Regions from separate parts of the Streptomyces sp. NBC_01224 genome, predicted to be linked through region 1. Evidence: riboswitches for the same ligand, from Rfam matches in the RefSeq annotation. Region 1 holds a riboswitch; each other region holds the start of a gene.
The links. Region 1 has a riboswitch for cyclic di-AMP ahead of OG609_RS35490 (C40 family peptidase). Riboswitches for the same ligand answer to the same signal wherever they lie in the genome.

Region 1 (9,373 bases):
CATGCTGTTCCGCCCCACCGCCCGTTACGTGCTGCCCGAGTTCACCGAGCGCACGACCAACGGGACGCGCACCCTGGATCCGTACTCCAAGCTGCTCGCCGAACGGATCGTCTTCCTCGGCACCCCGGTCGACGACACCGCCGCCACCGACCTGATCGCCCAGTTCATGTATCTGGAACACGACGCCCCCGACCGGCCCATCTCGCTCTACATCAACTCCCCCGGCGGCTCGTTCGGAGCCATGTCCGCGATCTACGACACGATGCAGTACCTCACCTGCGAGGTGGAGACCTACTGCCTCGGACAGGCCGGTTCCTGCGCGTCCACACTGCTCGCCGCGGGCGCTCCCGGCCGACGGCACGCACTGCCCGGCGCCAGGGTCGTCGTGCAGCAGCCCGAGCTCACCGAGCCGGTTCAAGGTCAGCCGTCCGATCTGGAGATCGAGGCACAGGAATTGGAACGGGTCCGCGAGATGATCACCACACTGTTGGCCCGTCACACGGGCCGCAGCGCAGCGCAGATCGCCACCGACATCGAGCGCGACCTCATCCTCGACGCTGCGGGCGCCAAGGCGTACGGCCTGGTGGACCACGTCATGGAGAACCGGAAGTCGTCACTCCCGCCGCACAGCGCGAGGTGAACGCCCGATGCAGCCACCGGAGTTGCCGCCACTCCCCGCACTGACGCGCGCCGAGGGGGAGTTCATCGACTGCTACCTCGAAGTCCTGGACCAACTGGGCCGGATCAACCCGGCCCGCGGCAGCGACACCTACGGCGCACTGCGCGCCGCACAGGCACTGGCCTCACGGGCGGGCGCGCTACGGGACGCCCTCGCGTTGATGCATGAGCGCGGCGAGGCGCAGATCCACGCCGCCACCTTGGCGCGGGCGCTGCGCCTGCTGGACGGGGAACGGCGGGCCGGACGCGTCACCGTACCCCCCGCTCGGGCGAGTTGAGCAGCCCACTTCGTCTCCGGCCCCGGCCGGGTCCGGCCAACTCCCCCTGCCCTCACCTCCGACGGGGTTTGCTCAACTCACTCCACCCGCGACTCCGACGGACGTCGCTCAACTCCCCCGCGCGACACGCCCGGCAGGCACATCGAAATTCCTAGCTCGTTCGGCGTAGGGATTCCCCCTCGCGAGCGACATCTCAACTTGCGTTTTTCGCGAGGGCAGTGATCGGAATCCATCCTTCCACCCCTGGTACGAGACCGGTCCGAGCGACCTGCACGGTCTTCGGAATCATCGGCCCCACCCAAACGGATCATTAATGAGGAGACTCACATATCGTCGTTTTCTCTCGGAAATCCGGCAGTCGGTGCGCCAAGATCCCTGGGACGACAAGCCCCCGCCACCGCGGCGGGGCGGTCCGGGCGGACGCCGAGTCCTGCCGCCGTCCGGATGCCTGGTCGACAGAAGTGGATCGGCAGGAGTGGAGGACCCGAGCACAACGGGTCGACCGGAACACCGGTCGACCCTCGGGGTGAAGCCGCCGAGCGCGGCCGGGCAACTTCGCCAGCCCGAACCCGACAGGTCATCCTTCACAGGCGGCTGACGAAGGGTTGCGCATGGCTGCGCAGGTTCATGTCCCGTCTCTGCTCGCCCGGGCCGGCACGGCCTCGGTTCTGACACTGGCCGCCGTCGGCGGCACCCTGCTTGCCCCGGGCGCCACGCCTCAAGCCCAGGCAGCGACCCTCTCGATGAAGGCACTCAACATCGCCGCGTCGAAGAAGGGATCACCATACGGTTGGGGGGCCACCGGCCCCAACCGCTTCGACTGCTCGGGTCTGACGGTCTATTCGTTCAAAAAGGCGGGCAAGAAGCTCCCGCGCACCGCCCAGCAGCAGTACAACAAGACCCGCCATATCTCGGCCTCGCACAGGCAACGCGGCGACCTGGTCTTCTTCCATTACGGCCGCAGCATCTACCACGTGGGGATCTACGCGGGTAAGGGCAGGATCTGGCACTCGCCGAGGACCGGCGCGGTGGTCCGGCTGGAGAAGATCTGGACGAAGAGCGTCTACTACGGGCGGGTCCGCTGATGCCTGTCCGGTGGATCAGGCCCGTGCCCCCGGTCCTGATCCACCGGACAGGCCCTGGTCTCCGCCGCTGACCCGCTCGTTACTCAGTGCAGCAGGGGGCCGGACACCAGCACCAACCCCAGACCGGTGAGCGCCGCGCCGCTGCCGCCCTCGATGGCGCGGGCGGTACGTGGCCGGCGCAGCCGCCGCCCCAGTCGGTCCACCATGAGGGCCACTGCGGGGAACCAGATCAGCGCAAGCAGCACCACGATCATTGCGAGCAGCAAGGTCCTCGGGAGCGGCGGCTGCCCGTCGGGAACGAACTGCGGCAGCAGACTCAGGAAGAGCACCGGCGCCTTGGGATTCAGGGCGTTGGTGAGGAAGCCCTGGCGCAGTGCTCGTACGGTTCCCTGCCCTGCTGGTTCCCCCTCGGCCTCACCCGCCCTGCCCGTGGTGCGGCGCCGAGCCGCGTACAGGGCGCTGATGCCGAGGTAGAGGACGTAGGCCCCGCCGAGCAGCTGAACGGTGCGGAACAGTACGGGCAGCGTCACCAGCACAGCGGCAAGCCCGGCGACGGCCAGCGCGGTGTGCACGAGGAGTCCACCGGCAACACCCAGCGCGGTCGCCACCCCCGCTGACCGGGAGGCGAGCGCGTTGCGTACGACGACGGTGAAGTCCGCGCCCGGCAGCGCGACCATTCCAGCGGCGACCCCGATGAAGGCGATCAATTGTGCGTCCATGGGTCCACCCTGGCCCGGCAGAGCCTTTAGCGTGTACTTGCAATCTTCTGGGTCTGCCAAAAGGAACACTTAATGTACGACCCGACACGGCTCGCGGCGCTGGTGGCAGTCGCGGAGGCCGGATCGATCACCCGGGCCGCCGCCCGACTCGGCTACACCGCGCCCGCGCTCTCCCAGCAGATCGCCAAGCTGGAGCGGGAGGCGGGCGCCGCACTGCTGGTGCGCCACCACCGAGGGGCCCGCCTCACGGCCGCCGGTGAGCTGCTGGTCGGACGCGCACGGCGGATCCTCGACGAGATGGACCTGGCCCGCCACGAACTGGCCCGTCTCTCCGGACTCTCCGGCGGACGCCTCCGGGTCGGCACGTTCACCACCGCGGGCATCCATCTGTTGCCGCCGGTGTTGAGCGCCTTCCGTCGCGCCCACCCGGATGTGGAGCTGGCGGTCACCGAGTATGAGCCGCCGGACGGAGTCGCAGCTGTGGCCGCCGGCGACGTCGATCTTGCGCTGACCCATGTGTACGAGCCGGCTGCCGCAGCGGCCTGGCCCTCCGGGGTATTCGCCGAACCGCTGCTGGTCGAGGAACTGGTCCTGATCACGGCGGTCGGGCAGATGCTGTCCGAAGCCACCGGGAGACTGCCGGTGACGGAACTGGCGGGGCGGCCGCTGATCAGCAGCGCGCCGACGCATCCACCGCGCCGCGGGGTGGAGCAGGCGTTGGCCGAAGCAGGGGCAACACCCGCCGTGGTCTGCGAGTCGCCCGGCTATGCGCTGGTGTGTGCGCTGGTCAGCGCGGGCATCGGAATGGCGGTCGTACCGGAGATGGTTGCCGCGATGTCGTCGACACCGTTGTCCGTGCGGCGGCTGGAACCCGCCTCGTTCCGGCGGACGATCTCGATGGTGCACCGCGGTGACCGGGCGAGCGCCGCGGCGGCAACTCTCCAGGCGCTGTTGCGCAGTGGGTTCGGGCGGGCGGCCTCGGCGCAGCGGCCGGGCGGCGAGGGCGGGTGATCATGCGATCGGGAGACAGGGAGGCGGCGGATCGAAGGGTCGGTCAGCTCTGCACGGGGATGCTCCACGGGAGCGCGATCCAGACCGTCTTGCCGCCGTCGGCGGTGGGGGTGACGGTGAGCCGGCCACCGCACTCCTTGGCCAGACAGCGAATGATCACCATGCCGCGTCCGTTGTCCTGCTGAACGGCGGCGGGCAGCCGCCGGGGCCGACGCGGGTGACTGTCCGTCACACCCAGATGCAGCTGTTCCTCCCGCTCCAGCCTCAGGTCCACGGTGAAGGTGGGCGACTGTCCGAAGGTGTGCTGGACGGCGTTGGTCGCGAGTTCCGAGACGATGAGTCGGATACTGTCGGCGAACTCCGTGTCGATGGCCAGACCCCATTCGGTCAGCACCCTTGCCACGTATCTCCGGGCCGACGAGACCGAGACCGGATCGCTCGGCAGAGTGACGCTTGCTTCCTGATGGTCTGCCATGGCGAGCCGTCCCTTTCCCACTTGGACCGACCCGCGACCGGTCCCGGTTGTGCTTCGCGCCAGATTGCCACTGATGCTGCCCTCTGTGACGGCGATCCACCAAGATATGCATATATCTGTCGCTCAATGCGGTGAACCCTGCCACGCAAGACCGTATGCGGGCGTCACACTGTCCGCTCGGCAGAAGAGGGAGGGAGGCCGAAGATGCAGAACGGCCCTGCGGTGAGGCGCCGCAAGCTCGGGGAGGAGCTCCGGAGCCTGCGCCATGCGTCCGGACTGACGAGCCGGGACGCCGCACGGATCCTCGGCTGGCACCAGTCGAAGGTGAGCCGGATCGAGACCGGTGTCAGTGGGGTGCGGCCGGCCGATGTGACCCGGCTGCTGGACGCGTACGGCGTGGACGACACGCAGCTGCGGACGCTCCTGGCGGCGCTGGCGGGTTCGGCCGGCGGTGGCGGCACCGGGTGGTGGCATGCCTATCGCGGTCTGATCCCGCCGCAGTACCGCGACTTCATCAGTCTGGAGTCCCAGGCGCGGACCGCGCGGACCCTGGAGACCTCGGTGGTGCCGGGGCTCCTGCAGACGGCCGACTACGCACGTGCGGTGACCCGGGCCTCGCTGGACGGGTTGCCCGCCGGCCAGCTGGACTCGCTGGTGGAGGTGCGGCTCGCCCGGCAGGGGGTGCTGCGGACCGATCCGCCGCTGCGACTGAGCGCGGTGCTCGACGAGGCGGTGCTCCGGCGCGAGGTCGGCGGGTGCCGGGTGATGAGAAACCAGCTGCGCCATCTGACTCGCGTGGCTCAACTTCCCCATGTGGAACTTCAGTTGCTGCCGTTCTCGGTCGGTGGCTATGTCGGCCTCACCGGCCCTTTCGTTATCTTCTCATTTCCGAACACTTCTGATCTGGACGTGGTAGTTCTCGACCATTTGACGAGTAGCCTCTATCTGGAGCGGAAAGAAGACCTTGAGGCGTACAGCTCGGCCTTCCGCACGATGCAGGCGCACGCGCTGTCGCCGGAGCACTCGTTGGACCTCATCGCCGCGATCGACCGCGACGGTCGGTGACCCTGGACTGCCCGAGGGGGGCTCATGTCGGATTGCCTTGCACAACACGAGTTACGGTGGCGGCGCAGCAGCCGCAGCACGGGTATGAACAACTGCGTGGAGGCCGTGCCGTTCGGAGACGGGCGGCTGGCCGTGCGGGACTCCAAGGATGTGTCCAGGCCACCACTGCGGTTCTCCGCGGTGGCCTGGACATCTTTCGTCTCCGGCCTGCACCGGGGTTCGGTCAGCTGACGGGAGCGGTCCGCCGTACGATCGCCACGGCGGTGGCGATCTGCTCCTGGGTCAGATCGGCTCGCGCTGTCAGCCGCAGCCGGGAGACACCGTCCGGTACCGATGGCGGCCGGAAGCATCCCACCGCGATTCCCGCGGCGCGGCAGTCGGCTGCCCAGCGCACCGCCGCGTCCGCCGAGGGTGCCCGCACCGAGACCACGGCCGCGTCGGGGCGAACGGCGGTCAGACCGGCCCCGGTCAGCCGCTCGTACAGAGCGGTGGCGACCGCACGGGCCCTGCCGGCGCGTTCCGGCTCGCGACGGATCAGCCGCAGGCTCCCGAGAGCGGCGCCCGCCGCGGCCGGTGCGAGGCCTGTGTCGAAGATGAACGTACGGGCCGTATTGACCAGGTGTTCGATGGCTCGGGCCGGACCGAGGACCGCCCCGCCCTGGCTGCCCAGGGACTTGGAGAGGGTGAGCGTGGTGACGATTCCCTCGCCGCCCGCGAGACCGGCGGCGGCGAGCGCACCCCGGCCGCCTTCGCCCAGCACTCCGAGGCCGTGCGCGTCGTCGACGAGCAGCGCGGCACCCTCCGCCCGGCAGGCGTCGGCCAGTTCGGGCAGCGGCGCGGCGTCGCCGTCGACCGAGAAGACCGAGTCGGTGACCGTCAGCGCGCGTCCCCCGTGTGCCTGCAGGGCCTTGCGCACGGCATCGGGATCGGCATGCGGTACGACGGCGGTCTCGGCCCGGGAGAGCCGGCAACCGTCCACGATCGAAGCGTGGTTGCCCGCGTCGGAGACGATCAGCGAGCCGCGGCCGGTGAGCGCGGTGAGGGCGGCGAGATTGGCCACGTAGCCCGATGACAGCACCAGGGCCGCCTCGAAACCGCAGAAATCGGCCAGCTCGCGTTCGAGTTCGGCGTGCAATGCGGTGGAGCCGGTGACGAGCCGCGATCCGGTCGCCCCCGCTCCCCACCTGCGCGCGGCCTCGGCCGCGGCGGCGGTGACCTCGGGATGCCGGGTCAGTCCCAGATAGTCGTTGCTCGCGAGGTCCAGCAGTTCCGGTTCGGCGGGCCGAGGGCGGAGCGTACGGACGAGTCCGGCGTCCGCGCGGCGGCGCGCCTCGTCGTCGATCCAGTCGAACGGGGCGAAGGGCATGAGCGGTCCCTTTTGTAGGCAGCTCACAGACCCTAACCGGGAGCGCAGCAGGTCATGGTGTGGCAATACACACACCCCAGACGGGCTCTGTTGTCCGGTTCCTCCTTGGCTGCGGGCGGTGCCGTAGGCCAGGATCAACGCCATGGACCTCCTGAACACGCTAGTGGACAAGGGACTGCGGCGCGAACTGCCGACCCGCGAAGAAGCCCTCGCCGTACTGGCGACCTCCGACGACGACCTGCTCGAAGTGGTGGCCGCGGCCGGAAAGGTGCGCCGCCAGTGGTTCGGGCGGCGCGTGAAGCTGAACTATCTGGTCAATCTCAAGTCCGGGCTCTGCCCCGAGGACTGCTCGTACTGCTCGCAGCGACTCGGCTCGAAGGCCGAGATCCTCAAGTACACCTGGCTGAAACCGGACGAGGCGTCGAAGGCCGCCGCCGCCGGGGTGGCGGGTGGCGCCAAGCGGGTGTGTCTGGTGGCCAGCGGTCGCGGTCCGACGGACCGGGATGTCGACCGGGTGTCGGAGACCATCGAGGCGATCAAGGAGCGACACGAGGCCGTCGAGGTGTGCGCCTGCCTCGGTCTGCTCTCCGACGGACAGGCCGACCGGCTGCGGTCGGCGGGCGCCGACGCGTACAACCACAACCTCAACACGTCCGAGGGGACGTACGGGGACATCACCACCACCCACACCTATGCGGACCGGGTGGAGACCGTGCAGCAGGCGCAGGCCGCCGGGCTCTCGGCGTGCTCCGGGCTGATCGCCGGGATGGGTGAGAGCGACGCCGATCTGGTCGATGTCGTCTTCTCGCTGCGCGAGCTCGACCCGGACTCGGTGCCGGTGAACTTCCTGATCCCGTTCGAGGGCACTCCGCTGGCCAAGGAGTGGAACCTCACCCCGCAGCGGTGTCTGCGCATTCTGGCGATGGTCAGGTTCCTCTGCCCGGACGTGGAGGTGCGGCTCGCGGGCGGGCGCGAGGTGCATCTGCGCTCGATGCAGCCGCTCGCGCTGCACCTGGTCAACTCGATCTTCCTGGGCGACTACCTCACCAGTGAGGGACAGGCGGGGCAGGCGGATCTGGACATGATCGCGGACGCCGGTTTCGAGGTGGAGGGAGCGGGAACGACGACGTTGCCTGCGCACCGCGCCCAGGCGGGTGGCGGCTGCGGTTCGCATGACGGGGGATGCTCACCCTGCGGCGACGCGCCCACAGAAGCCGCGTCCGAGCCCAGCGAGATTCCGGCTGCACGCACGGATCTGGTGGCAGTCCGCCGTCGCGGCGCGGGTACGGATCTCGCCCCCAATGCCTGAGGCCCTCTCCCCGGCCGAACTGCGGTCCCTGGACCGGGCCCACGTCTGGCATCCGTACGGCCCGATGCCGGGGCGTCAGGAGCCGCTGGTCGTGGAGTCCGCGTCCGGGGTACGGATCCGGCTCGCCGAACCGGCCCACGGGCAGCACGAATTGGTCGACGGCATGTCGTCCTGGTGGTCGGCGGTGCACGGCTACAACCATCCGGTGCTCAATGAAGCGGCACGCGGTCAGCTCGACCGGATGAGTCATGTGATGTTCGGCGGACTCACCCATGAGCCCGCCGTGCGGCTGGCCACGCGGCTGGTCGAGATCACCCCGGAGCCGCTGCAGCATGTCTTCCTCGCCGACTCCGGGTCGGTGTCGGTCGAGGTCGCGGTGAAGATGTGTCTGCAGTACTGGCGCTCGGTCGGGCGGCCGGCCAAGCAGCGGCTGCTGACCTGGCGCGGCGGCTATCACGGGGACACCTGGCAGCCGATGTCGGTGTGCGACCCCGAAGGTGGCATGCACGAACTGTGGTCGGGCGTACTGCCCCGGCAGATCTTCGCGGACGAACCGCCGGCCGGCTTCGACGCGGAGCCGGATGTCGCGTACGTACAGCACTTGTGGGAACTGATCGCGGAGCACGCCGACCGGCTGGCCGCGGTGATCGTGGAGCCGGTGGTGCAGGGCGCGGGCGGGATGCGGTTTCACTCCCCCGCCTATCTGCGGGTGCTGCGCGAGGCGTGCGATGCGCATGACGTGCTGCTGGTGTTCGACGAGATCGCCACCGGTTTCGGCCGTACGGGGAAGCTGTTCGCCGCGGAGCATACGGGGATCTCGCCCGACGTCATGTGCGTGGGCAAGGCGCTGACCGGCGGCTATCTGACGATGGCGGCGACGCTGTGCACCTCGCGGGTGGCGGAGGGCATCTCGCGCGGCGAGGTGCCGGTGCTGGCGCACGGGCCCACGTTCATGGGCAATCCGCTCGCTTCCGCCGTGGCGTGCGCCTCCATCGACCTGCTGCTCGGCCAGGACTGGGAGAAAGAGGTCGAGCGGATCGGCGGCGGACTGCGGGACGGTCTCGCCCCGGCGGCGGAGCTGCCCGGGGTACGGGATGTGCGGGTGCTGGGCGCTGTCGGCGTCGTACAGCTCGATCACGAGGTGGACATGGAGACCGCGACCCGGGCGGCGGTACGGGAGGGCGTGTGGCTGCGGCCGTTCCGCGATCTCGTCTATACGATGCCGCCGTATGTGACCGGTGACGAGGATGTGGCGCGGATCTCCCGCGCCGTGTGCGCGGCTGCGCGGGAGGGCTGAGATGACGGTTCTGGTGGTGACAGGTACGGGCACGGAGATCGGCAAGACGGTCGTGACCGCGGCCGTGGCGGCGGCGTGCCGCGATCGCAG
Region 2 (9,690 bases), 7.3 Mb from region 1:
CAGTCCCGCATCGGCCAGGCAGTCCCCGCCCAGCGCGACCGCGAGAGCCACATCCAGCAGGATCTTGCCCGGATCGTGCACCGCCCGAGGCCGCCGCCACGGCGTCAGCGCCGCCGATATCTCGGTATCCAGGCCGGTCTTACGGGCAGTCTCGACCAGCAGTACTCCGCCAGCCTGCGAGACCACCCCGCTCCCGCCGCCCTCGATGCGGACACGCGGATAGGACCCGATACGCTTCTTCACCTGAGGAGTGCTTCTTTCATGCGCCGACCTGGACCCTAGACAAGTCCCATCGTTGCAGGTCAGGAGCACTCTTCGCGTTTCCGATCACGCATCGGACACCCAGCCACGTGAAAGCCCGAGGCTAGGGACGGTTTGGCCCCGGCCTGGTACAGCTGCTGCGACGATGCCGCCGCCATGAGCCCGCGCCGGGCAGGCGCTGGTGGGCACCGGTCAGGCCCCGGGAAGGTTCGCCCTCGTCCACGCCCTTCCCGGCGACTACGGCTCGGACCTGTGGACCGTCCCGGCCGACGGCACCGGTGCGGCCCGCCGGTGATGACCTCCGCCGTCGCCCCGGCCTGTCCGGGGTGACAGCTCAGCGGGCCAGGGCGAGTGCGGGATGCGGGTCGCGAGTCCCTGTCGTCCGGTCAGGACTGCGCGTCCTCCGGAATGCTGACCAGCCAGCGGGTCTCCCGGCGGGGCCGCAGATACAGCGCCCAGTAGAGCGTGGCGACCGCTGTGATCCCGCCGGTCCACAGCAGGTACTCGGTCTCCTGCTGGGTCAGGATGTACGCGAGCACGGCGATGAGCAGTACGGGAATCGCGGGCCACAGGGGCATGCGCCAGGCCGGTGCCTCGCGGTGTGTGCCGCGGCGGCAGAGCAGTGCGGCGACCGCGACCAGCAGGTACATGCCGGTGACGGAGACGCCGGTGACGCCGTACAGGGTGTCGAGGTTGACGAAGCAGAGCGCCGCGCCGGGGACGCCGACGACCAGGGTCGCCACCCACGGGGAGCCGAACCGGCCGAGTCGGGACAGGGCGTTGTTGATCGGCTCGGGCCACGCCTTGTCACGGGCGGAGGCGAACAGGACCCGTGAGTTCTGGATGACCATGACGATGCCCGCGTTGATGATCGCGAGGGCCACGCAGAGGCTGACGAATGTACCGACGGCCGAATTCGACCAGGCGGCGACCATGGTGTTGAGGTCGCCCGAGGTCAGGGCCGCGAGGTCCGGGGCGCCCAGCGTGATGGCGATGACCGGGACGAGGATGACCGCGGTGGAGATGGCGAGGGTGGCGAGCACGGTGCGGGCCACGTTGCGCCGCGGGTTCTCCAGTTCCTCCGAGAGGTAGACGGCCGTGGAGAAGCCCTGGGTGATGAAGAGCGCGATCGCGAGCCCGGAGACCACCATCATCGCGGTGACCGTGGAGGTCGTGCTGCCTGACGAGGCGACCGACCCGTGCACCAGCGCGGAGACCCCGCGCTCGGAGTGCGCGAAGCCGAGAACGGCGACGACGCCCGCCGCGATCACTTCGAGGACAAGGAAGATACCGGTGATCCACGCGTTGGCGCGCAGGTCCAGGAGACCGGCGAGGGTGGCGAGGACCATGACTCCGGCGCCCGCGGCGGGAGCCGGAATGTGCACCACGGGAGCGAGATAGTCGGCCGTCCCCATGGCGATGACCGGAGGCACGATCATCACGACCAGCAGGGAGAGCACGAAGACGAGCCACCCGGCCAGCCGCCCCGCCATGGTCGACACCATGGCGTACTCACCTCCCGCGCTCGGTATGAGGGTGCCCAGCTCCGAGTAACAGAAGGCGACCGCGATACAGAGCAGCGAGCCGATGGCGATGGTGAGGGCGGTGTACGTGCCCAGGCTGGAGAACAGGTCGGGAACGACCACGAAGAGGGTCGAAGCGGGCGTCACGCAGGAGAGCGTGAGCAGCGTCCCGCCCACGACGCCGATGGAACGCTTGAGCTTCTGTGGAGTGGGGCCGGTCGCTGGGGCGAGCGCCTGGGGAGCGCTGAGCGTTTCGGTCATCGTGCGATTCCGATCAACAGGTGCGGTGTCTGAGCGCGGGAGCGGTATCGCCTCCAGACGAGGACGTGGTGATTGGTTTCGTCGCTCCCAGCGCGACATGCAATCCTGACGAGTTCCGCAGGTCAAGAGGTGTTCACCTTCGGAATTCGTTGTTTTGGCGAGCGGATCTGACGATTTGGCGTTAAGAGCGCGTCATTGTATGGGGATCGGCGGGTGCGGGAACCGCAGCAGGATCCGGTGCAAAGTTTCGCCCATTCCAGATTCCGGAAGGGTGCGGGCGTCCCGGAGCGCCACGATGCGCGGATGGCCGCGGGTCGCGCATCCACGGTCTTGATGCCAGCCTGGAGTCATGGCTTGGGCGTCATGGACGACTCGCGGTGTGTTCTCCGGGCGCGGTGGCGTGCTCACGGAGGAGGTCGGCGTCCTGTCCGGAGACCTGACCGTTCACACGACCTGGGCCGATGACACGGCCCAGGTCACTGTGCAGTACACGGGTGCGATCGACTGGTTCACCATGTCGGGCAGCCCGGTGCCGTGCTGCTCGGAGGACGACAGCCGGCGCCTTCACGAGGCGGTGGTGGAGTCCGTCCGGCAGGGAGCGGCGGCCACGGTTCCGAGGCCTCCGCCACAGAAGCCGGAGCAGCCGACGGAGAGCGCCCAGGAGTGAGGGCTGCGTCGGCGGGCGCGCGCCGGACGTTGCGGTCCGGATCACCGGGTGGCAGCCCGGTTCAGGCGGTGTGGCGGTCCGTGGCGATGGCGAAGACATGGAGTGCCGGTGTCTTGGAGCCCATGTACTGAGGCCCGGACGGCAAGGTGATCGGCGCGAGTTGTCTGGACGGGTCGACGTCCACTCCGATTGTGTAGAGCTTTGCGGTGCGTGTGCTCTGTGCCCGGCCGCTGCCGTTGACCTTGCCTCCGTCGGCCGCGATCACCGTTCCCTTCGGGACGGTTGTGGCGCCCCAGTCGGGGACGGTGATCGGGAGTGCGCTGCTGGTTCCGTCGGCGTAGGCGACCGTGACGGTGCCGGTCAGGCCGGAAGCCGGGGCGTATGTGGCGGTCATGAGAAGGCCTACGCGGGACGCATGACCGGCCAGGGGGATGAGTTGGCCATGGGCGAGGGCGTTGTTCTCGGTTCCGACGAAGTCGGTCGGCAGGGTGAAGCGCGGCGCCCGGGGTTCGTCGAGGCCAGACGCGAACAGAGGGCACCCGCCTCCCCTCGGACGCCGACACAGGCGCGATCTGGCGGTTGAACCGCCCCGACGGCCGCGGATGAGCCCCAGCAGGCGAGCAGGGCACGACTTCGGCTCAGAGCCTGGTGCGCGCCCACCCCAAGCCCCGGATCACTAGGATCTCTTGCGTGACAAGAGCATTCAGCGGCTGGACAGAGCAAGCGTTCGAGCTGCTCCTGCAGTTGGAGGGCATGCCCTCGCAAGAAGCTCGCGAACAGCGCCGCAAGGAACGGGAGCGTCTCGTACGGCAGCCCATGATCGCGTTGCTGAACGATGTGGCCGACGCGGACCAGGCCTACGAAGACTTCTCCGTCTGGGGGTTCCGCAAGGATCCGTGGTGGTGGCAGCACCAAGTGGCGGTGATCCGGATCGCACGCAACGTCGAGATCGGGCTCCGCTTCGACCTCGACGGGCTCCGGATCAAGGGCGGCTGGACCTACCCGGACCCGGGGCAGGTCCCGTTGTTCCGTACGGCCGTTGCCGCGCAGGACAGCGGCCCCGATCTGGTGCGCGCCATCGAGGCGCTGGGGGCCCGGGGGTACGAGATCACCGGCGACACCATGAAGCGCATGCCACGTGGCCATGACGCCGGCCATCCCCGCGCCGACCTGCTCCGGTACCGCTCGGTCTCCGCTGCCCGTCCGCTCGGCGGGGACTGCGCGCAGCACACGCCGGCGTTGCTCGACGCCGTGCTCCGAGCGGCGGAGGAGTTGGAGCCCCTGCTCTCCTGGCTCGCCGGCCATGTGACGGTTCCCGGTTCCCGCCGGCACGCCGTCTAGCGTCGCCTCCGCATGCCGTCCCCGCGGTGAGCGACCGAAAGGCGGTCCGTGACCGGCGGGTGTGGTCCCTCCCGAGGGGCCTGTTCGGCCCCTCGCCACCCTTCGGTACTGAACCGCCATCGGCGCTGCTGTGCGTCAGTAGGCCCCGAACACGTTGTCGATGGAGCCGTACTTGTCGGCGGCGTAGTTGCACGCTGCGGTGATGTTGGCGATCGGGTCGTAGCTGTCCATCGACGTACCGGGCACGTGGTAGGCACGGAACGTGGGGTCGATGATCTGGAGGAGGCCCTTGGACGGCGTGCCCTTGGCGGCGTTCGAGTCCCAGTTGTTGATGGCCAGGGGGTTGCCGGACGACTCGCGCATGACGTTGCGGTGGATTCCGTCGTAGCTGCCGGGGATGCTGTGCTTGGCCATGACGGCCAGCGACTGCTTGATCCAGCCGTCCAGGTCGTTCGTGTACGTCGCAGCCTTCGCGGCCGGTGCGGCAGTGGCGGAAGTCTTGGACTCGGCCTGGGCACCGATTGTCAGCTTCATGCCCGGGCGAATCCCTGCGGGGTTGTCGCCGACGATCTCTCGATTGTCCTCGTACAGCTTCTGCCAGCCACCACTGAGTGAATGCTCCCGCGCGATCTTGGAAAGGGTATCGCCCGCGATCACGGAATAGATGGTGGGCGCATCCTTCTGCGCGGTCTTTTCCTTGACGGTGGCGACGGTCGACGCCGCAGCCTTTTCGGCGGTGGCGGACTGCACCGGCGCTGCCGAGGCGAAGCCGGCACCGACCAGCGGAAGCACGAGAGCGGCTCCGCCCGTGGTCGCGGCGATGAGACCACGGGTCAGCGAAGTGGACTTGCGACGACGGTGGATACCCGTTGCAGACATAGCGAATTCCTCTCCGTCGCCTACGAGGTGAGCTGTCGGGTTCGGACTGGAGATGTCCGGTCGCACGCGAATGCGGCTTCGCCCCGAGCCGTTCCGGATACCGGATCGGCGGCTTACCTGGGTCCCCCGCTCCTGCCGTCCATGAGTGGTCGGATTGCCGGACGGCGGCAGGATTCGGCGTTCCGTCCGGATTGACGGTGACCGTAGGCGAGAAACACCGAAGGGAACAAGCCCCTATTTTTGGATCACAATTCATTTGCAAGATCAAACCGCGGAATTGGCAGTAATCCACCTCACACCGCGAAGCCAAATTTCCTTGCACAGAAGGGAACCGGACAGCGCGCCACGGCGTCTTGAACTCTTAACGTGACTCACACCACGGGATCCACAAAAGGGGCAATTTGGTCAGCATTCAAGGGTCGCAATTCTCCCCAAATTCCTCTTTATTAACCAAGGGATCACTTCTAAGCAAATCGCCCATACTGGAACATTTACATGCGATCCGGATGTCTCTCGGGCCGATCGCATCCGCCGGGACTCCATGGCCTCCGGTCTCCTGGCGAAGCGGCCCGCGGGCCGCTCGTCGCACTCCCCCGCACGACATCGAGGCTTTGCCATTCGTCCTCCGGGTCGTTATCGTTTTCAACGGCTCTGTTGTCTCCGATAGAGGTGGACGTTGCGCATCTGAGGTTCGCGATCATCGCGCCGTACGGCTCCGGCCGTACGCCCGTCACGCAGTGGCAGTGTTCAGTCCTGCCCGTGACCCCGCGTGGATGCGACCTCGGTGCATGAGCCGTCCCTCGATCTTTCGGACCGCCGCACCTCCCTCCCGGTTCGGTCGCTGCGTGGTGCTCGCATACGAAGCCCCCGTTCACCGCGCTTGCGACTGCGAGGATCACCATGGCGACACCCACCGCCCCCAGCGCCTCTCTCACCTGCTCCGCCCTGTCCTTCCAGTGGCCGGACGGCACGACCGTCTTCGACGGGCTCTCCCTCAGCATCGGCCGCGGCCGCACCGGTCTCGTCGGGACCAACGGCGCGGGCAAGTCGACACTGCTGCGACTTCTGGCCGGCCAACTGCGCCCGTCCCAGGGCTCGGTGACCGTCGGCGGCAGCCTCGCCCACCTCCCTCAGAACATCACCCTCGACACGAGCCTGCGTGTGGACGAGGCCCTGGGCATCGCCGGACGGCGCAATGCGCTGCGCGCCATCGAAGCCGGGGATGTGGACGAGAAACACTTCGAGACGATCGGCGACGACTGGGACGTCGAGGAACGAGCCCTCGCGACACTGGGGTCACTCGGACTCGGCGATGTCGAACTGGACCGCACCGTAGGCCAGATGTCCGGCGGGGAGACCGTCCTGCTGCGCCTGGCCGCACTGCTGCTGGAGCATCCCGACGTTCTCCTGCTGGACGAACCGACCAACAACCTCGATGTGTTCGCTCGCCGCAGGCTCTACGAGGCCGTCGACTCCTGGCGCTCCGGTGTCCTCGTCGTGGTGAGCCACGATCTCGAACTGCTGGAGCGCGTGGACCGCATCGCCGAACTGCGCTCCGGATCCGTGAACTGGTACGGAGGCGGCTGGTCCGCCTACGAAGAAGCCCTGGCCACCGAACAGGAAGCCGCCGGGCGGATGTTGCGGGCCGCCGAGGCCGACGTACGCCGGCAGAAGCGCGAGCTGGAGGAGACCCATGTGAAGCTGGCGCGCCGCCAGCGGCACGGCAGGAAGATCGAGGCCGAGCGGCGGCTCCCGAAGATCCTCGCCGGCGCGCGGAAGCGGTCCGCACAGGAGTCGGCGGGCAAGCTTCGCGGCCTCCAGGAGGACCGGCTGAGTGAGGCGCGCGAGCGCCGCGAAGAGGCCGCGGACGCGATCCGTAACGACGCCGAGATCCGAGTCAGCCTTCCCCACACCGCCGTTCCCACCGGACGCACCGTGCTGAGCCTGCACGAACTGCGTCCCCGGTTCGGTCGGCTGTACGAGGGCAACCTCCATGTACACGGGCCCGAACGGATCGCGCTCGTCGGGCGCAACGGCGCCGGCAAGACGACACTGCTGCGCACCCTCACCGGCGAGCTGGCTCCGCTGTCCGGCGAGGCCAGGACTTTCGTACCGCTGCGGTTCCTTCCACAGCGGCTGGATGTGCTGGACGAGGAGCTGAGCGTCGCGGCGAACGTCACCCGCATGGCTCCCGGGGTCGCCGACAACCACATCCGCTCCCAGCTCGCGCGCTTCTTGTTCCAGGGGAAACGCGCGGAACAACCGGCGGGCACCCTCTCGGGCGGGGAACGCTTCCGTGCCGCGCTCGCGGCGACGATGCTCGCCGCACCGGCCCCGCAGCTGCTGATGCTGGACGAGCCGACCAACAATCTCGACATCGCCAGCGTGCGACAGCTGACCAGCGCACTTGAGTCCTACGAGGGTGCGCTGCTGATCGCCGGCCACGACCTGCCGTTCCTCGAATCGGTCGGCATCACCCGCTGGCTGCTCCTCGCGGAGGAGCTCCGGGACACCACCGCGGAGGAGGTGGGCGACCTGCTCGCAACACCGGAAGCGGACTGAGCGGCCGCGTATCTCCGAGAGGCCGGGCTCGTCCGGCCCCTCGGACGTACGGGAGGGGGTGCGGGCCTTCAGCATGACGAAGGCCCGCACCCCCTGTCGAGGGTCAGAGCCTGGCGGTGATCTTGTTCATCTTCTCGATCTCGGCGGTCTGGGCCGTGATTACGGCGCCGGCGAGCTTCTTCGCGTCGGCGTTGCTGCCGTTCTTCTGCTCGTCCTCGGCCATGGTGACCGCGCCCTCGTGGTGGCCGATCATGAGCCGGGCGAACTTCTTGTCGAAGTCCTTGCCCTTGGCGGCTTCGAGGTTGCTCATGTCGCTGTCGGACATCATCCCGGGCGTCGCCGAACCGTCCGAGCCGTGGTCCATGCCGGGCATGTCCCCCATCGAGGAAGAGGACGAGGGCAGCGGCTTGCCCCAGGACGTCAGCCAGCCCTTCATGGTGTTGATCTCGGGGTCCTGGGCCTTCTCGATCGCGGCGGCCAGCTCCTTGATCTCGGGGTCGGCGGCGCGGCCGTCGGCCAGCCGCGCCATCTCGATGGCCTGCTGATGGTGCGGGATCATCTGCTGCGCGAACTTCACGTCCGCGTCATTGAACGCACTGCCGGGGGTGGCAGGCGCGGTGGCGCCGGCGGAGCCGTGGTCCATGCCGGGCATGGACGAGCCGTCGGTCCTGGATCCTTCGGAGGAGCCGCAGGCCGCCAGCGTCAGAGCGAGTGAGGCGACGATGCCGGCGGCCGCGAGCGCGCGGCGACGGGCAGGGGAAGACAGAGAAGCGGACATCAAACGTTCTTTCCAGGTGGATGCGCCACGTCCGTGGCGCGCGAAAAGGGGCAGGATCATCAGGCCGGTCCGGCCTGATGGCCGGGAGCCGGCAGACACCTGTCACGTCCGCGCGATGCACACCTGGAGGAGTAGATCCCTGCCGGCGAACGGCGGACCCCGCCGTGCCGGTCCGCGCACCGCCGTACGTCGCCTGCCGAGCACCCATACGGCCAGGACCACGAGGCCCAGCGCCATGAGGAGCGGCAGCAGGCGGTCGCGGGCGTGGGTGGATACGCACGACTCGCCGTTCATCCCGGGCATGACCGCGGCCGCGTGGGCGGTGCCGTGCTCACCCGTCAAGGCTGTGTGGCCGGCACCCGTCGTCGTGGAAACGGGCGCGTCCGAGGTCACGGCCATTGCGCCGTGGCAGCCCTCGGCGGCGCTCGCCGGGGCCCCATGCATGAGGAACAGCCCACACAGGACGGCACACAGCACGAGCAGCCGGGACACTCCCGGTGTGCGCGTCCGCCTGCGATCCACGGCTGCCTCGAATTCTCGGTCGTACAGGTCCTGCGGTACGTGCCCGAGGATACCCCCGCAGGGTTTCCCCGTCCTGTCGCACCCCGACCATCGCACCCGGCACCGTCCGGACACCTTGCTGGGCTACGGTGCCCGCGAAACTCGGCATACGTACGGATTGCGGGACCTGCTCGTGCGGGGCGCCCGGCTGGGAGTGAGCGATGAACACGTCGACGGCGTCGGCGGGAACGGACGAGTTGAAGCGCCGTCTGAGCGTGTTCGACGCCGTGGTCATCGGCCTGGGTTCGATGATCGGCGCCGGCATTTTCGCCGCACCGGCACCTGCCGCCGCGGCCGCCGGGTCCGGGCTGCTGCTCGGCCTGGGGCTGGCTGCGGTGGTCGCGTACTGCAACGCGACGTCCTCCGCCCGGCTGGCCGGTCGCTACCCGGAGTCCGGTGGCACCTATGTGTACGGCCGTGAACGCCTCGGCGACTTCTGGGGTTATCTCGCGGGCTGGGGCTTCGTCGTCGGCAAAACAGCTTCCTGTGCGGCCATGTCACTCACCGTGGGCTCCTACGTGTGGCCCGGCCAGACGCACGCGGTCGCCGTCGCGGCGGTGGTGGCGCTGACCGCGCTCAACTACACCGGTCTGCACAAGTCTGCCTGGCTGACCCGGGTGATCGTCGCGTTCGTCCTAGCGGTCCTCGCGGCGGTGATCACCGCCTGTATCGGCGGCGGAACCGCCGATGCCGGGCATCTGGCCATCGGCGCGGACGCCACTGTCAGCGGAGTTCTGCAGGCGGCCGGTCTGCTGTTCTTCGCGTTCGCCGGATACGCGCGGATCGCCACCCTCGGCGAGGAGGTACGCGACCCGCATCGCACCATCCCCCGCGCGATCCCGCTCGCGCTGGCCATC
Region 3 (9,690 bases), 4.2 Mb from region 1:
GTCACCGACGACGCACAGCTCGGCGGGGGCGTCGCTCTCGCCGGCCGGGCCGACCAGTTCGCGCACGAGGGTGTACTGGGCGTGGTTGGTGTCCTGGTACTCGTCGACCAGGACGTGCCGGAAGCGGCGGCGGTAGTGCTCGGCGACGTCGGGGAAGGCCTGGAGCAGATGGACCGTCGTCATGATGATGTCGTCGAAGTCCAGCGCGTTCGCCTCGCGCAGCCGGGACTGGTACATCGCGTAGGCCTGGGCGAGGGTCTTCTCGAAGCCTCCCCCATTCTCGGCTCCGCTCGAATGGGAGGTGCCCCCTCCGGCCTGGCCGGCGAAGGTCTCCTCGTCGATCAGCTCGTTCTTCAGGTTGGAGACCTTGGCCGTGAACGCCTTCGGCGGGAAGCGCTTCGGGTCGAGGTCGAGATCGCGGCAGACCAGGGCCATCAGGCGCTTGGAGTCGGCGGCGTCGTAGATCGAGAACGACGAGGTGAAGCCGAGCTTCTTCGACTCGCGGCGCAGGATGCGTACGCACGCGCTGTGGAAGGTCATGACCCACATGGCGTTGGCGCGCGGTCCGACGAGTTGCTCGACGCGCTCCTTCATCTCGCCCGCGGCCTTGTTGGTGAAGGTGATCGCCAGGATCTGGCCGGGGTGCACCCCGCGCTCGGCGAGGAGGTGGGCGATCCGGTGGGTCAGCACCCGGGTCTTTCCGGAGCCCGCCCCGGCGACGATGAGCAGCGGGGAGCCCGCGTGGACCACGGCGGCGCGTTGCTCGGTGTTCAGCCCGTCGAGGAGCGCCGCGGAGTCGATGACGGGGCGGTGCGCGCCGTCGCGGTAGTACGCGTCCCTGGGCGGCGGCGGGGGCCCGTCGAATACGCCCGCGAAGAGGTCCTCCGGCACCGCTTCGGGTGCGGAGTCCTCGGGGGGCGGCGGGGGCTCTTCCTCCGAGTGCTGGAGGCCGGCCAGGAAGCTGTCGTCAAAGAGGCTGCTCATCGCTTGTCGAGTCTAGGCCGCCGCAACGACACACGACGGCCGCATGGCGAACCGCACCCGACGACCGGGCACACAAAGGCAGCGGTCACCCACTCCGTGTAAGGGAATTCGGGCCCTCGTCGGCCCTTGCCGCCCCACTTCACCAAGGTCACGAAAATGTATCGGGCATATCGAACATCGACCTTCACAGCAGCACCACGGGTTGGCTAGCGTGCTCGACCGGGCGGCCCGTACCCCCTGAGGCGAACCACGCCGAGCGGGCGCCCACGCCGAATCCGGCCTGCCCTCGCGGGAGTTCGGAGCCGGGGACCCACACGCAGCACCGGGGTGAATCGGTCCTTATCCCCCACTCGGACCGTAGGGCAGCCTTCCGTTCCGCCCGAACCCGACAGCTAACCCGGTAGGCGGTCCACGGAAGGAGATGCCGGCCTTGGCGTCGCATCGCAAACCGCGCACCCGGGTGCGCACCACCACACCGGCCGTAGGACTCACCACGGCGGCACTGGCGTCCGTGACCCTTCTCTCCGCACAGAGCGCCACGGCCGCCCCCGCCCCGAAGCCCGGCATCGAGGACGTCCAGAAGAAGGTCGACGACCTCTACCGGCAGGCGGGCACCGCGACCCAGCAGTACAACCAGGCAAAGGAAGCCTCCGCCACCCAGCGCGCCAAGGTCGACGCCCTGCTGGAGGACGTGGCCAAGCGCGCCGACAAGCTCAACGACGCCCGCAGGACGCTCGGCGCCTACGCGGCCGCGCAGTACCGCACCGGCTCCATCACGCCGAGCGCCACCTTCTTCCTGGCCGACGACCCGCAGTCGTACTTCGACCAGAGCCAGCTGATGAGCCGGATGACCGGTCAGCAGCAGAAGGCAGTCACGGACTTCCGTACGCAGCAGGCCAAGGCGTCGAAGAAGCGTGCCGAAGCGGTGCGGAGCCTGGAGACGCTGACCTCGACACAGACCACGCTGCGCACCAGCAAGCAGAACGTCCAGAAGAAACTGGGCGAGGCGCGCGCGACGCTGTCCAAGCTGACCGCCGAGGAGAAGGCGCGGCTCGCGGCGCTGGAGCGCAAGAAGGAGGCGGAGGCCAAGCGCAAGGCGGAGGAGCTCGCGAAGCAGCAGGCCGCCACCAAGGCGGAGGCGGACCGCAAGGCCGCAGAGGCCGCGAAGGAGGCAGGATCCGGCAGCGGTACGGGTACGGGTACGGGTACGGGTACGGGCACCGGAACCGGCTCGGACAGCAGCGCCACCGCCAAGGCCCAGAAGGCCCTCGCCTTCGCCACGGCCCAGATCGGGAAGCCGTACGTGTGGGGCGCGACGGGCCCGTCCTCGTACGACTGCTCCGGCCTCACCCAGGCCGCTTGGAAGGCCGCGGGCGTCGACCTCCCGCGCACCACCTGGGACCAGGTGGAGACAGGCACCCGGATCGCGACGGCCGATCTGCAGCCGGGCGACCTCGTCTTCTTCTACGACGACATCAGCCACGTCGGCATCTACAAGGGCGACGGAATGATGATCCACGCGCCGAAGCCGGGGGCGAATGTGCGCGAGGAGTCGATCTACTACATGCCGATCTACGGCAGCGTGCGGCCGTCGTAGCGGCTCACCTCCCTGCGTCCTCAGCTGCCGGACGGGCTTGATGTCCCCGCCCGTCCGGCAGCATGGGCGGCACGGGCCGGCTCAGGTCCAGAGCGTGGCGATGAAGATGTTGGCGAGCGTCAGCCCGCCCACCGCCGCGAAGGCACCCTTGTCGGCCTTCTCCTCGTCCCGCTTGACGTAGACGAGCGCGAGGATCACGACCAGGAGCAGCAGCTTGATCCCGATCTTGATGTTGTTCACGTGGTGACCGTCGGCCTCGTTGAGCCCGACCAGCGCGACACCGGTGACCAGCATCGTCAGTGCGCCGTGCAGCATCGCCGGGACGAACCGGGCCGTGCCCGCGCCCATCGCCTTCATCTGGGTCAGGAAACCGCCCAGCAGAGAGCCGATACCGATGATGTGCAGGGCGACGAAGACATTGATGAGTACGTCCATGGGTCCGCAGCCTAGCCCCGGCCATATCACCACTCCGCAGGCAGGTACGACTTCCTGCCGCTTCACTCGCGCCTGCACCAATTGCCTGACTCTGGTGCAATTTTTCCGATCAATCGGCGACAGCGCCGCGCCAAATTCGGGCAATAGGCTTCATTACAACTCTTCCCCGTGCCCCGGGTTTAGCGTCCCTACCCAGGTGACCGGCTTCACCGCCGCTCCGCACCCGGACGGCGAACCGGTCACCCCGCCGAGAAATCCGGCGGCGGGCCACTCCCCCTGTTGGTGACCCGCCGCCGGACCTCGGGCAGGCCCGCCGGTAGTCCCCGACGGGCAGTCGCCAGGAAGGACGCACGCCCCCGTGGCAGCGCACCGGAAACCCAAGCAGCGCCCGTACACCGGCCCTGCTGCCCGCACCGCAGCCACCCTCGCCATCGCCGGGGCCGCCACCGCTGCCGCTCTGCCGGGTTCCGCACACGCCGATCCCCAGCTCACCCCCGCCCAGGTCAGGGCGGAGGTGGACCGGCTGTACCACGACGCGGAAGTCGCCACCGAGCAGTACAACGGCGCGAAGGAGAAGGCGTCCGCCGCCGCCGATGCCGTCGACACCCTGCGCAACGAGGCGGCCCGCGGGACCGAGCGTCTCAACGCCTCGCGCAACGCACTGGGTTCACTCGCCGCCGCGCAGTACCGCACCGGCGGCCTGGACCCGGCCGTACAGCTGGCGCTCTCCTCCGACCCCGACCAGTATCTGGAGCGCGCGTCGTACGTGGACCGGATCGGCGACCGCCAGGCCGCCGAGGTCGACGGGGTGGAGCGGCAGGTCGCCCGGATCGCCCAGCTGCGCTCGCAGGCCAAGGGAAAGCTGGCTGCGCTGGCATCCCGCCAGGCCGAGCTGAAGAAGCACAAGGCGACGATCAAGACCAAACTGGCCGACGCGCAGCGGCTCCTCGCCACCCTGTCCCCGGCCGAGCGTGCCGCCTACGAGAGCTCGGACAGCGCGCGCTCCGCCGACCGTGCCGACCGCAGCACCGCACGCGGTCCCGTCCAGGCTCCCAACGCCCGTGCCGCCGAGGCCGTCGCGTTCGCGTACGGGGCGCTCGGAAAGCCGTACGTCTGGGGCGCGACCGGCCCGTCCTCGTTCGACTGCTCCGGGCTCATCCAGGCCGCCTGGCGCTCCGCCGGTGTCTCGTTACCCCGGACCACCTACACCCAGATCAACGCCGGACAGCACATCTCACGCTCCGATCTCGCCCCGGGCGACCTGGTGTTCTTCTACTCCGGCGTCAGCCACGTCGGGCTCTACATCGGCAACGGCCAGATGATCCACGCCCCGCGCCCGGGAGCACCGGTCCGGATCGCGCCGATCGACCAGATGCCCTTCGCCGGAGCGACCCGGGTGGCATAGGCTCCCGACTTCTGATCAACCGGCCGGAGGACACCCGCACATGCCCATGGATCTCGATGTCCAGACCCATGCCCGAACGCTCGCCCTGCGCTCCCCCGATCATCTCCGGATCGGCCCCTTCACCGTGCTGTACAACCCGAACTGGTCGAACAAGTACGCCAATTACGCGATACCCGACCGGAACGCCGAGCCGACGGCGGAGGACCTCGACGCCCTGATCGCGGCGTTCCGCGAGTACGACCGGATGCCGCGGCTGGAGTTTCTGCCCGGCTGGGCCCCCGCGGTCGAACCCGCGCTGCTCGCCGCCGGGTTCACCGTCGAGAACCGGGCCCCGGTCATGGCCTGTGCCCCGGACGGCCTGCTGCCGCCGAAGCCGGTGGGCTCCCTCACGATCGCCGAACCGGTCACCGCCGCCGAGTTCGAGGCCGCCGCGCTCGTCCAGCACCACGGATACGGCGGGACCGGCGAGCCCGAGGGCGGCGAGGCCGCCTGGCTGCGCGCGGCGGCCGGGGGCGGCGGGGTCGCGGCCCTCGCCACGGTCGACGGCGTCCCGGCGGGCGCGGGCGGCTGCTCGGTCCCGGTCGACGGCCTCACCGAACTGGCCGGCCTCGCCGTCGCCGGCACCTTCCGCCGCCGCGGCATCGGCGCCGCGCTCTGTGCCCACCTGACCTCGACCGCCTTCGAGCGGGGCTGCCGGGTGGTGTGGCTGGAGCCGGGCGACGCGGATGTGGAGCGGATCTACGCGGGGATCGGCTACCGCCGGGTCGGCGAGAAGCTGAACATCTCGCTCGGCCCCGACCCTGCGGCCGGCTGACTCAGACCAGCCGCCGCGCCGTCGCCCACCGGGTCAGCTCATGCCGGTTCGACAGCTGGAGCTTCCGCAGCACCGCCGAGACATGCGACTCGACCGTCTTCACCGAGATGAACAGCTGCTTGGCGATCTCCTTGTACGCATAACCGCGGGCGATCAGCCGCAGCACCTCGCGCTCGCGCTGCGTGAGCCGGTCCAGGTCCTCGTCGACCGGCGGCGCGTCCGTGGAGGCGAAGGCGTCGAGGACGAAGCCGGCCAGCCGGGGCGAGAACACCGCGTCGCCGTCCTGGACCCGGAAGACCGAGTCGACCAGGTCGGTGCCGGTGATGGTCTTCGTGACATAGCCGCGGGCGCCGCCGCGGATGACGCCGATGACGTCCTCGGCGGCGTCCGAGACGGACAGCGCCAGGAACCGCACCGGGTTCTCGGCGGCGCCCATCAGCGGGGCGCAGCGGCGCAGCACCTCGACGCCGCCGCCGCCGGGCAGATGGACGTCGAGGAGGACGACCTCGGGGCGGGTCGCCGTGATGACAGTGACCGCCTGGTCGACATCGGCGGCCTCGCCGATCACCTCGACGCCCGTCTCCTCGGTGCGGCCGATCTCGGCCTGGACGCCGGTGCGGAACATCCGGTGGTCGTCGACGAGCACGACCCGTACCCGGCGCTCCGGGCCCCCTGTCGCCTCAGTGGTCTTGGTCATCGCTCGCCCTCTCCATCTCCAGCTCGACTTCCGTGCCCCCGCCGGGCACCGAACGCAGCCGCGCCGTACCGCCGTTGCGCTGCATCCGGCCGATGATTGATTCTCGTACGCCCATTCTGTCCCCCGGTACGGAATCCAGATCGAATCCCGGGCCCCGGTCGCGCACCGAGACGAAGACCGTGCGGCCCTCGACCTCGGCGTAGACCTGCACGGCGCCGCCCTCGCCACCGTACTTGGCGGCGTTGACCATCGCCTCGCGTGCGGCCTGCATCTGCGCGACCAGTTTCTCGTCCAGCGGGCAGTCGCCGACCACGACGACCTCCAGCGGAACGCCGTGCTTGTCCTCGACCTCGGCGGCGGCGCGCTTGACCGCCTCGGCGAGGGTCTCGGGTTCGTCGTCCTCGTCCTTGCCGGTGCCCTCGGGGTTGTACAGCCAGTTGCGCAGTTCGCGCTCCTGGGCGCGGGCCAGTCTGCGGACCTCGCCCGCGTCCTCCGCGTTGCGCTGGATCAGGGTGAGGGTGTGCAGCACCGAGTCATGGACATGGGCGGCGACCTCGGCGCGCTCCTGGGCCCTGATGCGCATCGTGCGTTCCTCGGAGAGGTCCTGGGTCATGCGTACGAGGTAGGGACCGGCCAGCAGCGCGATGCCGGTGAGGACGGCGATCGCGGCGGTCAGGACGTTGCCGAGCTGGGCCGCGGACCCGCGTACCACCATGAAGACGGCCAGGCCCAGGCCGACCAGGGCCACCCCGGCAAGACCCCGGGCCAGATGCAGCACCCGGCGGCGGCTGCCGACCTCCATCCAGCGGGCGCGCCGGGCGTTGTCGGCCTGCCGCCACACCAGTACGGAACCCGCGCCGATCAGCAGCGTGGGCCAGATGTAGCGGTCGGCCTTGCTGCCCATGTCGACGTTGCCGACGAAGATGATGGCGCCGATGAACAGCGCGATGAGGGCGAAGACCTGGCCCTTGTCGGGTTTGCGGAGCCGGCGTCTGCCGTCCGGGGCGGTCTCGAAGACGGAGCGCGGCGCCTCCACACCACCGACACCGAGCGGGACGACGATCCAGAACACGGCGTAGAGCAGGGCGCCGAGACCGTCCGCGAAGAACAGACCGAGGAAGACGAACCGCACCCAGGCGACGGGCAGCCCGAGATGCCCGGCGAGACCGCGCGCGACGCCGCCGAGCAGCCGTCCGTCGGCGCTGCGGTACAGCTTGCGCAGCGACGGCTCCTCCGGGTCGGCGTTGAGAGAGCTCGTTGCTCGGGGCGTGGCGGCAGGCATGACCCGATCGTCACATGTCCGTACGGGCGACGGCATCAGGGTCCGCCCCCGACTCGACCCTGAGAGTGTGCGGGGCGCCTCCAGCGGGAGCCGCCGGGCCGGTACCGGAGCGTCTCCCTCAGGGGCCACCGGACCGGTACCGGATTGCCTCCCCCAGGGGACCGCCGGGCCAATATCAGGGATCGGCCAGGGTCGGTGCGGGTCCCGGACGGGCGCCCGGCCCGTCACCATGGAGCCATGACCGTTCCCCAGGACGCCTCCCCCGGCGCCGCACCGCCCCCCGGACCGGGACCACGACTGCGGCGCAGCCCGCGGCACAAAGTCGTGGCCGGGGTGTGCGGCGGTCTCGGCCGGTACTGCGACGTCGATCCGGTGATCTTCCGGATCGTGCTCGGTGTGCTGTCCGTCACCGGCGGCATCGGACTGATCTTCTACGGCTTCGCCTGGCTGCTGATCCCCCTGGAGGGCGAGGACGAGAACGAGGCGCGCCGGCTGCTGTCCGGCCGCGTCGAGGGTGCGTCGCTGATCGCGGTGCTGCTCGCGCTGATCGGCTGCGGGCTGTTTCTCTCCATGCTGGGCAACGGCGGCACGCTGGCGTTCTCCGCGATGCTGTCGCTCGCGGTGGTCGGCTTCGCCGTCTGGACGCAGAACCGCAGGACGGCGGCGCCCGAGGACCCGCTGCATCCGGCGACCGCGCAGGCGGTGGCGGACGCGCCGCCCGAGGTGAAGGCTCCGCCGTCGCCGGGCAGCCCGTCGTGGTGGCGGGATCCGATCATCAAGGACGGCACCTCGGGTCCGGTGGGCCCGGGCTATCTGTGGGGTCCGGCCGATGCGGCGATCGACGGCCGGGCGGTACGCCCCCGGGGGGCCACGCCTCAGGACCCGTTCCGCGCGCCCCCGCAGGAGGCCGGCACCCGGGGTCCGGCCTCGATCGGTGGTCTCGTGTTCCTGTTCGCACTGATCGTGGGCGGTCTGGGCACGGGGCTGAGCTGGGACTCCCAGCCGTTCGGTACGAGTCTGCAGATCGGTCTGGCCGGTGCGCTCGCGGTGTTCGGGCTCGGAATGCTGGTCAGTGCGTTCCTCGGGCGGACCGGGTTCGGCACGGTCATGCTGTCGATGACCACGGCTGCCCTGCTGGCCGGTGCGTCCGCGCTGCCGAAGGACATCAGCACCCAGTGGGTGCGCGAGGGCTGGCGGCCGGCCTCGGTGGCGGCGGTGCGGCCGCACTACGAACTGGGCTCCGGGGTGGCACGGCTGGACCTCACCGAGATCACGGTCCCCCGGGGCGACACCGTCCGTACGGGGGTGAACGTCGGGGCGGGCCGCGCCGTCGTCGTCGTGCCGAAGGCGGTGACGGTGAAGGTGGACGCGCGGGCGGGCTTCGGCAACATCACACTGCCGGTCAGCCGGACGGGCGATGCGCCGGACGGCCGGCAGGGCAATGTGGACATGGATCCGTCGCAGCAGGAGCGCAGGACGCTTCCGCCGCCCCCGGGCAGCAAACCGGCCGGCACGGTCGAGCTCACTCTCGAAGTCGGCATCGGACAGGTGGAGGTCACCCGTGCTACGTCATGAGATCCGTCCGGGACGGGCGGTGGCGGGCCTGGTCATGCTCGCTCTGGCAGCGGGATACGCGGCGGACGCCACGGGGGTCTGGGACGCCCCATGGGTCTTCTTCTTCCCGCTGTTCTTCGGCGGCCTCTGGCTGGCCGCCACCGCGACCTGGGTGAACTACATGATCCGTCGCCGTCGTGACGCGCGAAGGGCGTCCACGGAGAACGCCGCGGCCCCGCCGAGCAGCAGCGGCAGCCAGGCCATGAGGTAGGCCAGGTCGTTGCCGAAGTAGTACGGCTTGACCTGCCAGCTCACGGTCAGCCACAGGCTCAGCGAGATCAGCGCCCCGCCGAACGCGGCGAGCCGTGCCCACAGCCCGATGAGGGTGCCGATGCCGACGGCGAGTTCACCGATGGCGATGGCGTACCCGAAGGCGCCGGGGCTCTTCAGCGCGAGGTCGACGAGGGCCGGGATCGCGGACGAGTCGCGTACCGCGTGCATCATCTCGCCGATGGAGCCGGCGCCGCTCGCGCGGAAGAAGGAACTGTCCGTGAGTTTGTCGAGCCCGGCGTAGATGAAGGTGACGCCGAGAAAGATCCGCAGCGGCAGCAGGGCGTGCTCCCGCGCCAGCTCCTTGAGCCCTCTCGGCTCGCCCAGACCGCGTACGTTCGTGCCGTAACTCTGAATGTCCTGCATGTGGCTGCCCCACCTTCCGTAGACCCGTCAACAGACCATACGTACGCGGTGGACGCCCGGCTCACCCGGTGGGGCGTCCGGTCGGCGGTATCCGTCACCCCCCGGCCGGGCACGGGCTGCGGCAGTCAGTCCGTCACATCGATCTCGACCCGGTTCGTCTCCACCCCGGCAGCGGTCACGACCTGTACCTCCACCAGCCCCGGTTCCACCTCCACCGGTACCGGCA

Region 2: another riboswitch for cyclic di-AMP. It lies ahead of OG609_RS02370 (transglycosylase SLT domain-containing protein); the one in region 1 lies ahead of OG609_RS35490 (C40 family peptidase).
Region 3: another riboswitch for cyclic di-AMP. It lies ahead of OG609_RS15860 (C40 family peptidase); the one in region 1 lies ahead of OG609_RS35490 (C40 family peptidase).

The regions. Positions count from the first base shown of each region.
Region 1 is NZ_CP108529.1:7,814,893-7,824,265, reverse strand. It holds gene OG609_RS35500 (ATP-dependent Clp protease proteolytic subunit) at 5-640, shown strand; gene OG609_RS35495 (hypothetical protein) at 648-956, shown strand; cyclic di-AMP (ydaO/yuaA leader) riboswitch at 1,392-1,564, shown strand; gene OG609_RS35490 (C40 family peptidase) at 1,568-2,041, shown strand; gene OG609_RS35485 (LysE family translocator) at 2,125-2,760, opposite strand; gene OG609_RS35480 (LysR family transcriptional regulator) at 2,833-3,771, shown strand; gene OG609_RS35475 (ATP-binding protein) at 3,815-4,246, opposite strand; gene OG609_RS35470 (helix-turn-helix domain-containing protein) at 4,451-5,311, shown strand; gene OG609_RS35465 (DUF397 domain-containing protein) at 5,336-5,542, shown strand; gene OG609_RS35460 (8-amino-7-oxononanoate synthase) at 5,535-6,677, opposite strand; gene bioB (biotin synthase BioB) at 6,820-7,986, shown strand; gene OG609_RS35450 (adenosylmethionine--8-amino-7-oxononanoate transaminase) at 7,979-9,283, shown strand; gene bioD (dethiobiotin synthase) at 9,285-9,373, shown strand, end outside.
Region 2 is NZ_CP108529.1:547,744-557,433, forward strand. It holds gene OG609_RS02340 (IS1380 family transposase) at 1-243, opposite strand, end outside; partial or broken gene OG609_RS02345 (TolB-like translocation protein) at 476-591, shown strand; gene OG609_RS02350 (APC family permease) at 648-2,045, opposite strand; gene OG609_RS02355 (hypothetical protein) at 2,395-2,712, shown strand; gene OG609_RS02360 (hypothetical protein) at 2,774-3,106, opposite strand; gene OG609_RS02365 (DUF2461 family protein) at 3,403-4,053, shown strand; gene OG609_RS02370 (transglycosylase SLT domain-containing protein) at 4,189-4,932, opposite strand; cyclic di-AMP (ydaO/yuaA leader) riboswitch at 4,937-5,122, opposite strand; gene OG609_RS02375 (ABC-F family ATP-binding cassette domain-containing protein) at 5,833-7,494, shown strand; gene OG609_RS02380 (DUF305 domain-containing protein) at 7,598-8,272, opposite strand; gene OG609_RS02385 (hypothetical protein) at 8,375-8,716, opposite strand; gene OG609_RS02390 (APC family permease) at 8,995-9,690, shown strand, end outside.
Region 3 is NZ_CP108529.1:3,662,061-3,671,750, forward strand. It holds gene pcrA (DNA helicase PcrA) at 1-984, opposite strand, end outside; cyclic di-AMP (ydaO/yuaA leader) riboswitch at 1,242-1,407, shown strand; gene OG609_RS15860 (C40 family peptidase) at 1,406-2,581, shown strand; gene OG609_RS15865 (hypothetical protein) at 2,663-3,016, opposite strand; gene OG609_RS15870 (C40 family peptidase) at 3,375-4,421, shown strand; gene OG609_RS15875 (GNAT family N-acetyltransferase) at 4,462-5,235, shown strand; gene OG609_RS15880 (response regulator transcription factor) at 5,237-5,932, opposite strand; gene OG609_RS15885 (PspC domain-containing protein) at 5,916-7,214, opposite strand; gene OG609_RS15890 (PspC domain-containing protein) at 7,452-8,789, shown strand; gene OG609_RS15895 (DoxX family protein) at 8,946-9,464, opposite strand; gene OG609_RS15900 (hypothetical protein) at 9,590-9,690, opposite strand, start outside.